One region of the Streptomyces sp. NPDC052682 genome, then DNA from elsewhere that is predicted to be linked to it. Evidence: riboswitches for the same ligand, from Rfam matches in the RefSeq annotation. Region 1 holds a riboswitch; the other holds the start of a gene.
The links. Region 1 has a riboswitch for S-adenosylmethionine ahead of thrC (threonine synthase). Riboswitches for the same ligand answer to the same signal wherever they lie in the genome.
Positions count from the first base shown of each region.

Region 1 (4,408 bases):
CCCGATGCGCAGATCCGGGCGCAGCTCGCGCAGCATCCCCGGGACCAGGCACAGGTGGTAGTCCTGCACCAGCACCGCCGCGCCCTCGGCCGCCTCCTCGGCCAGCGCCTCGGCGAAGGCCCGGTTGTACGTCTCGTACGACGCCCACTGCCGCCGGAACTCCGCGTCGAAGACCGGCTCCAGCGGCGTCTGGTACAGCATGTGGTGCACGAACCACAGCACCGAGTTGGCGATGCCGTTGTACGCGTCGGCGTGCACGTCGGCCGGGATGTCCAGCATCCGCACGCCGTCCTCGCCGACGCCCCGCCGCACCGCCTCCCGGTCGCCGTCGGACAGCGCCGAGCACACCCACAGGGCGCCCGCGTCCGGCCCGATCGCCGACAGCCCGGACACCAGCCCGCCGCCGCCCCGTCTGGCGTGCAGCGAGCCGTCGTCCTTGACCGAGTAGGAGACCGGGCCCCGGTTGGAGGCAACCAGCACCTGAGCAGCACCGTTCGTCGAAGCCATACGCCTCAACCTAGCCCGGCCCGGAAACGCTCAAACGTACGACCCGCCCGTATACGGTGCGCACGCCCGTATCAGGCCGTCCGGGCCGCCGTCGCGGTCAGGCCGCCGTGCGTTCCTGGTACTCGGCGATCTCCACCATCGGCGGCCGTTCCTCGGTGTCCACCGAGTACGTCCGCGGCTCGAAGCCGTCCTCGCCCCGCTCGAACTGGGTCAGCGACGGCCGGATCAGGTGGCCGCGGGCCAGCCGCAGCTGGGCCGTGCGGTAGATCGCGGCGGCCATCCGGCCGAGCGCCTGGCCGTCCTGGTGGCGGTGCTTGCGCACCCCGACATCCACCTGGGCGAGGGCGTCCAGGCCCACCAGGTGCAGGGCGTCGACGAGCATGCCCAGCTCCACGCCGTACCCGACGGGGAAGGGCAGCTGCTCCAGCAGCGAGCGGCGGGCCGCGTACTCGCCGCCCAGCGGCTGCACGAACCCGGCCAGCTGCGGCCAGTGCATGTTGAGCAGGGGCCGGGCCATGAGCTCGGTCACTCGCCCGCCCTGCCCGGCCGCCGACCCGAGCGGACGGTCGTACATGGCCTTCACCAGGTGCACGTCCGGGTCGGTGAGCAGCGGGCCGACGATCCCCGAGACGAAGTCGGAGGAGAACTCCCTCAGGTCGGCGTCGACGAAACAGACGATGTCCCCGCGGGTGACCAGCAGGGAGCGCCACAGCACCTCCCCCTTGCCGGGCACGGTGGGCACGCGCGGCAGGATCCGGTCCCGGTGCACCACCGTCGCGCCCGCGGCGGCGGCCACCTGCGACGTACGGTCGGTCGACCCCGAGTCGACGACGACGATCTCGTCGACGAGGGGAACTTGCTGCATCAGGTCGTGACGGATGATCGCGACGATGTCGCCGACCGTCTCCTCCTCGTTGAGCGCGGGCAGCACGACGGAGACCGACTGGCCCGTGCGCTGCTTCGCGGCCAGGATCTGGTGGAGCGGGCGATCGGTCACGGACCAGGAGCGGGTGCTCAGCCAGCGCTCGACTTCTTCCAGCACGGTGGGCGGCTCCTCACTGTTTGTCTCGCGGTTCGGACGACTATCTCAACTGTCCTGGCCTTCGGTTACAGTCTTGAACAACGCGGATGACCATCGCATGTCCGATCCCGTGCTCGAGGGTCGCCGCCGTTGACAACCTCATACAGCTCATCCAGAGGGGCAGAGGGACACGGCCCGATGAAGCCCCGGCAACCCCCCTGATCCGGTCTCGTTGCGTCACGCGAGGCTCCCGGCCAGGGAAGGTGCCAATTCCGTCTCACGGCGAGATGCGTCGTGAGGAAGATGAGGAGAAAGGGCCTCGCCTCCATGGCTGTGCAGACCGTTGCAAGCACCAGCAATCCCGCCGCTCCGTCCGTCGACCTGGGTCCGGCCGCCGCGCTGTCCTGCCGCGAGTGCGGTCACCGGGTACCCCTCGGACCGGTCTTCGCCTGCGAGGAGTGTTTCGGCCCGCTGGAGATCGCCTACGACTTCTCCGCGTACGACGCCGAGGAGCTCCGCAAGCGCATCGAGGCGGGCCCCGCGAACATCTGGCGCTACGCGCCGCTGCTGCCCGTCCCCGCGGACGTGGCCGCCAAGCCGAACCTGAACCCGGGCTGGACCAAGCTCGTCCAGGCCGACAACCTGGCGCGCGAGCTCGGCGTGACCGGCGGCCTGTACGTGAAGGACGACTCCGGCAACCCGACGCACTCCTTCAAGGACCGCGTGGTCGCCCAGGCCCTGGAGGCGGCCCGCGCCTTCGGCTTCACGACGCTGTCCTGCTCCTCCACCGGCAACCTGGCCGGCGCCGTCGGCGCCGCCGCCGCACGGGCCGGCTTCCGCTCCTGCGTGTTCATCCCGCACGACCTGGAGCAGGGCAAGGTCGTCATGGCCGCGGTCTACGGCGGCGAGCTCGTCGGCATCGAGGGCAACTACGACGACGTGAACCGCTTCTGCTCGGAGCTGATCGGCGACCCGGCGGGCGAGGGCTGGGGCTTCGTCAACGTCAACCTGCGGCCGTACTACGCGGAGGGCTCCAAGACCCTCGCCTACGAGATCTGCGAGCAGCTCGGCTGGCGGCTGCCGGACCAGATCGTGGTGCCGATCGCCTCCGGCTCCCAGCTCACCAAGATCGACAAGGGTCTTCAGGAGCTGATCAAGCTGGGGCTCGTCGAGGACCGGCCGTACAAGATCTTCGGTGCCCAGGCCGAGGGGTGCTCGCCGGTGTCCACGGCCTTCAAGGCCGGGCACGACGTGGTGCGCCCGCAGAAGCCGGACACCATCGCCAAGTCGCTCGCCATCGGCAACCCGGCGGACGGGCCCTACGTGCTGGACATCGCGCGGCGGACCGGCGGCGCGGTGGAGGACGTGACGGACGAGCAGGTCGTCGACGCGATCAAGCTGCTCGCGCGCACGGAGGGCATCTTCGCGGAGACCGCCGGTGGCGTGACCGTGGGGGTGACGCGCAAGCTGATCGAGAACGGGGTGCTGGACCCGGCCCTGACGACGGTCGTGCTGAACACGGGCGATGGTCTCAAGACGCTGGACGCGGTGGCGGGCACCGGGCTGACCGCGACCATCCGTCCCACCCTCGACTCCTTCCGCGAGGCCGGACTCGTCTAGACCGTCGTCCGCTGCGGGCCGGTGGGGGCCGGCCCGCGGTTCCTCGCGCCCCTGGCTTCGTTCCCCTACCGGAGGTTCCACCGTGAGCGTCACCGTCCGCATCCCCACCATCCTGCGCACCTACACCGGCGGTCAGGCCGAGGTCACGGCCGAGGGCGCGACCCTCGCCGAGGTCATCGCGGACCTGGAGAAGAACCACACCGGCATCGCCGCCCGTGTCCTGGACGACCAGGGCAAGCTGCGCCGGTTCGTCAACGTCTACGTCAACGACGACGACGTGCGCTTCGAGCAGGGGCTCCAGACGCCGACGCCCGAGGGCGCGGGCGTGTCCATCATTCCGGCCGTCGCCGGCGGCTGAAACGGCTTGCTCGTTACCTTCGGTAACGGCTGTCACGCAGCGTTTGCCGGATTGCCCCCTCCGTAAGAGAAGCGGAGGGGGCAATTCAGTGTGGTTGATCGCGGTACAGTTGGGGAACGCGATGCCGCTCCGCTGTTGCGTAACCCTGTTTTTCCTGCCGTACGCCCGTCGAGATGTAGCCAAAGTGTGCGCGTCTTTCGCGGCTTTTGTTCCCTTTGTGCGGCCTGACTTGCCCCGAATTCAGGCGAATTCTCGCCACATTCCGGACCGGGTGCGTCCAGATTTCTCGTCCGATTGACCTGTTGCAGACGGCAGTTGGGCAGATACATTCGGCCGCGGTCGACGCGTTCCGGCGCACGCCCCCAACCGTTGGGGGGTGAGGTCTGACCCGGATCCGCGAAGTGTGGATCTGTGCAAGGGCCAGTAATAGGGGAGTTAGGCATGGCTCAGGGCACCGTCAAGTGGTTCAACGCGGAGAAGGGGTACGGCTTCATCGCGGTCGACGGTGGTGCGGACGTCTTCGTCCACTACAGCGCGATCCAGATGGACGGCTACCGCACCCTGGAAGAGGGCCAGCGGGTCGAGTTCGAGATCTCGCAGGGCCAGAAGGGCCCGCAGGCCGACATGGTGCGCGTCACCGCCTGAACGCGCGACCGACGACCAACCGCTGACACACGGTCTTCTCGCAAGGGCCCGTACCCCCCGGGGTGCGGGCCCTTCGGCCTGCCCGGGAGCGGCTCGAAGCCTTGTTCGCCCCGGGCTGAGAAGGCCCGGCCTACCCCCGAGCCGCTTGCACTCGCCTATGTCGAGTGCTAATCATTGGCGTTAGCACTCTGAAGGTGAGAGTGACAACTGGAAGGACCGGGTCGGTGAGGCCACGGACCAGGTGGGGCAAGGAACCA
Region 1 covers NZ_JBFATS010000002.1:138,868-143,275, forward strand. The annotation lists gene AB0K80_RS03100 (trehalose-6-phosphate synthase) at 1-507, opposite strand, end outside; gene AB0K80_RS03105 (glucosyl-3-phosphoglycerate synthase) at 605-1,549, opposite strand; SAM riboswitch class I at 1,694-1,838, shown strand; gene thrC (threonine synthase) at 1,856-3,148, shown strand; gene AB0K80_RS03115 (MoaD/ThiS family protein) at 3,231-3,506, shown strand; gene AB0K80_RS03120 (cold-shock protein) at 3,948-4,151, shown strand.

Region 2 (4,408 bases), on a different contig from region 1:
CTCCGGCACCGGTGTCCGCTTCACGCAGGGCGCGATCCTGTCGATGCCGATCGTCGGCACCTACATCTCGATGTTCCTGTTCGGCGGCGAGTTCCCCGGCGACGACTTCGTCGCCCGGTTCTACTCGATCCACATCCTGCTGCTGCCGGGCATCATGCTCGGGCTCGTGGTGGGCCACCTGATCCTGGTCTTCTACCACAAGCACACCCAGTTCGCGGGTCCCGGCCGGACCAACAAGAACGTCGTCGGCATGCCGCTGCTGCCGGTCTACATGGCCAAGGCCGGAGGCTTCTTCTTCCTGGTCTTCGGTGTCATCGCGGCCCTGGCCGGCATCGCGTCCGTCAACCCGATCTGGGCGATGGGCCCCTACCGTCCCGACCACGTGTCGACCGGCGCGCAGCCCGACTGGTACATGGGCTTCGCCGAGGGCCTGGTCCGTGCCATGCCCGGCTGGGAGATCAACATCTGGGGTCACACGCTCGTCCTGGGCGTGTTCATCCCGCTGGTGCTGTTCGGCCTGTTCCTCGCGGTGATCGCCCTGTACCCGTTCATCGAGTCCTGGGTCACCGGGGACAAGCGCGAGCACCACATCCTGGACCGGCCGCGCAACGCCCCGACCCGGACCGCCCTGGGCGTCGCCTGGGTCACCGGCTACATGATCATGCTGATCGGCGGTGGCAACGACATCATCGCCACCCACTTCCACCTCTCGATCAACGCGGTCACCTGGTTCGTCCGTATCGGCTTCTTCGTCGGACCGGTCCTCGCGTTCATCGTCACCAAGCGGATCTGCCTCGGCCTGCAGCGCCGGGACAAGGACAAGGTGCTGCACGGCCGGGAGGCCGGCATCATCAAGCGCCTGCCGCACGGTGAGTTCATCGAGGTGCACGAGCCGCTCAGCCAGGAGCAGCTGTACACCCTCACGGCGCACGAGCAGTACCAGCCGGCCGAGATCGGCCCGACGGTCGACGAGAACGGCGTCGAGCGCAAGGTGAAGGGCTCCGAGAAGCTGCGCGCCAAGCTCAGCAACGCCTACTACGGCGAGGGCGCCCAGATCCCGAAGCCCACCGTCGAGGAGTACAAGGAGATCACGAGCGGCCACGGCCACCACTGATCACCGCGGTCGCCACGCCACGGCCGAAGGGCCCCCGTCCGGTGTTCGGACGGGGGCCCTTCGCCGTGCTCCCGGCTGGATAGGGTGGGCCCACCACTGTCCTACGACGACCAGGAGCGGCTATGAGCGCTGTGACCCCCGCTGGAGGCGACACCGCGGCGGGCCGTTCCTGGCCCGCCCTGCTCAACGGCCTGCTGGACGGCCGGGACCTCACCGCGGACGACACCGCCTGGGCGATGGACCTGATCATGCGCGGCGAGATGACCGACGCGCAGATCGCCGGATTCGTGGTCGCGCTGCGGGCCAAGGGCGAGACCGTGGAGGAGATCGCCGGCTGCGTCCGGGCCCTGTACGAGCACGCCAACGTGATCGAGGTGCCGGGGCCGACCGTCGACATCGTCGGGACGGGCGGTGACGGCGCGAAGACGGTGAACATCTCCACGATGTCGTCGATCGTGGTCGCCGGCACGGGCGCCAAGGTGGTCAAGCACGGCAACCGAGCCGCCTCCTCGGCCTCGGGTGCCTCCGACGTCCTGGAGAAGCTCGGCGTCAATCTGGAGCTGACGCCGCAGCGGGTCGCCGAGGTCGCCGAGGAGGCCGGCATCACCTTCTGCTTCGCCGTGAAGTTCCACCCGGCCCTGCGCCATGTGGCCGCCGCGCGCGGCCAGCTGGGCATCCGGACGGTGTTCAACTTCCTCGGTCCGCTGGCCAACCCGGCGAAGGTCAAGGCGCAGGCGGTCGGGGTCGCCGACGCCCGGATGGCGCCGATCATGGCGGGGGTCTTCGCCGAACGCGGCTGCTCCTCGCTGGTCTTCCGCGGCGACGACGGCCTCGACGAGCTGACCACCACATCCACCTCCCGGGTGTGGATCGTGCGGGACGGCACGGTGACCGAGGAGGCCTTCGACCCCCGGGACGTCGGCATCGACCTCGTCCCCGTGGAGGCCCTGCGCGGCGCCGACGCCTCCTACAACGCGGAAGTCGCCCGGCGTCTGCTGGACGGCGAGCAGGGGCCGGTGCGGGACGCCGTCCTGCTCAACTCGGCCGCCGCGCTGGTGGCCCTGGAGCCGACCTCGGCGCCGCTGGCCGAGCAGCTCCGCGCCGGGATGGAGAAGGCGGCGCAGTCCATCGATTCCGGGGCCGCCAGGGGCGTCCTGGAGCGCTGGGTCGCGGTCAGCAACGCCTGAGCGGGCAGCTCGCCGTCCCGCCATCCGGACTCGGGTTGCGGGACGGCGATCACCTCGCGTACGTTCCTGTCCAGGTCATGAGTGACAGCCATCAGGCCCCGGCCGGCTGTCCGGCAACCCTCCGTCCGTGGCGGGGTGCCCCGGGTGAAGACCAGGCCGTAGGCAGCGAGGTCTACGGCAAGCGCGGACCCCTCGCGACACCAGGGGTCCTGGTCGTCGAGGAGTCTTCCGTGAGCAAGCGAATGCGCTAGGGCCGCAGAGCCCCGCCTCCGCAATCTCCTTTCTCCTTGTCCCACGCTCGAGCCGGGTGCGCTCGCGTGGTGATCTCCACCTGCCTTCACGGGAGTTCAGCCATGTCCGTCTCCACCGCTGCCGTCGCCCCGTCCGTTTGTGCCCCGCTGCCCGTTCTGGGCCGGGATGTCACCGTCCCGCTCGTCACCGGCGGCGAGGTCACCTACGCCGCGCTCGACTACGCCGCCAGCGCGCCGGCGCTCCAGCGGGTCTGGGACGACGTGGCGGCCTACGCGCCGTACTACGGCAGCGTCCACCGCGGCGCCGGGTACCTCTCCCAGCTGTCGACCGACCTGTTCGAGAACGCCCGGAAGACGGTCGCCGCGTTCCTCGGCTGCCGGGAGACGGACCAGGTGGTCTTCACCCGGTCGACCACCGACTCGCTCAACCTGCTGGCCCGGGCGCTCCCGGCCGGCTGCCAGGTGTTCGTCTTCGAGACCGAGCACCACGCCGCACTGCTGCCCTGGCAGCACGCGCGGGTCACCTGCCTGGACGCCCCGCGCAGCCCCCGGCAGGCCGTGGAGATCCTGGAGCGCGCCCTGGCCGACCGGGACCCCTACGGCCCGGCCCTGGTCTGCGTCACCGGCGCCTCGAACGTCACCGGCGAGCTGTGGCCCGTACGGGAGCTGGCCGCGGCCGCCCACGCGCACGGCGCGCGGATCGTGCTGGACGCCGCCCAGCTCGCCCCGCACCACCCGGTGAGCGTCCGGGACCTGGACGTCGACTGGGTCGCCTTCTCCGGGCACAAGCTGTACGCCCCGTTCGGCTCCGGGGTGCTGGCCGGCCGGGCCGACTGGCTGGGCGCGGCCGAGCCGTACCTCGCGGGCGGCGGCGCCAGCCGCACGGTCTCCCGGCGCGCGGACGGGGGAGTGGAGGTGCAGTGGCACGACGGCGCCGCCCGGCACGAGGCCGGCTCGCCCAACGTCATCGGCGCCTACGCCATCGCCTCGGCCTGCAAGGCCCTCACCGAGGCCGGGTTCGACACGCTCGTCGCCCGCGAGCGGTACCTGATCGGCAAGGTCCGCGCGGGTCTCGCCGAGGTGCCCGAGGTCAGGGTGCTCTCCCTGTTCGGGGACGACGCCCCGCGCGTCGGTGTGCTGTCCTTCGTCGTCGAGGGCTGGAACAGCTCCCACTTCGCCGCCGCGCTCTCCGCCGAGTACGGCATCGGCGTACGGGACGGCCTGTTCTGCGCCCATCCGCTGGTGCGCGCGCTGCTGGGCAGCGACCCGCAGACGCAGGGCGAGTGCGGCGCCCCCGAGGCGGCGCCCGGCGAGAAGTCGCTCAACGCGATCCGGGTGAGCTTCGGGGCGGGGACCCCCGACGAGCACGTCGACCGCTTCCTGGCCGCCGTGCGGGAGCTCGTGCGCGACGGGGCGCGGTGGACCTACCGCACGCAGGACGGGCGGTGCGTGCCGGACACCTCCGCCTGAGTCCTCAGCTGTCCAGGCCGATGGCGAACGCGGCCTCCAGGTCGTGCTGCGAGTAGGTGCGGAACGCCACGTGGGTGTCCGTCGCCTCCACGCCCGGGATCTTGCTGATGCGGCCGGGGATCACCTCGGCGAGGTCCTCGTGCCGCCGCACCCGGACCATGGCGATCAGGTCGTACGTCCCCGTGACGGAGAAGACCTCGCTGACGCTGTCCAGCGCGGCGATCTGCTCCGCGATCTCGGGGATCCGGTCCACGCTGGTCTTGATGAGGACGATCGCGGTGATCACGGCTGGTTCTCTCCCTCGGACGCCGGGGCCGGTGCGGGCCTCACTCTAGTCGCCGGGCCGAAGCGGACCCACGCGTAGGCGAAGCCCAGGCCGAATCCCA
Region 2 covers NZ_JBFATS010000005.1:353,150-357,557, reverse strand. The annotation lists gene AB0K80_RS10435 (cytochrome bc complex cytochrome b subunit) at 1-1,114, shown strand, start outside; gene trpD (anthranilate phosphoribosyltransferase) at 1,237-2,301, shown strand; SAM riboswitch class IV at 2,375-2,491, shown strand; gene AB0K80_RS10425 (aminotransferase class V-fold PLP-dependent enzyme) at 2,655-4,022, shown strand; gene AB0K80_RS10420 (Lrp/AsnC ligand binding domain-containing protein) at 4,027-4,308, opposite strand; gene AB0K80_RS10415 (rhomboid family intramembrane serine protease) at 4,305-4,408, opposite strand, start outside.
Region 2: another riboswitch for S-adenosylmethionine. It lies ahead of AB0K80_RS10425 (aminotransferase class V-fold PLP-dependent enzyme); the one in region 1 lies ahead of thrC (threonine synthase).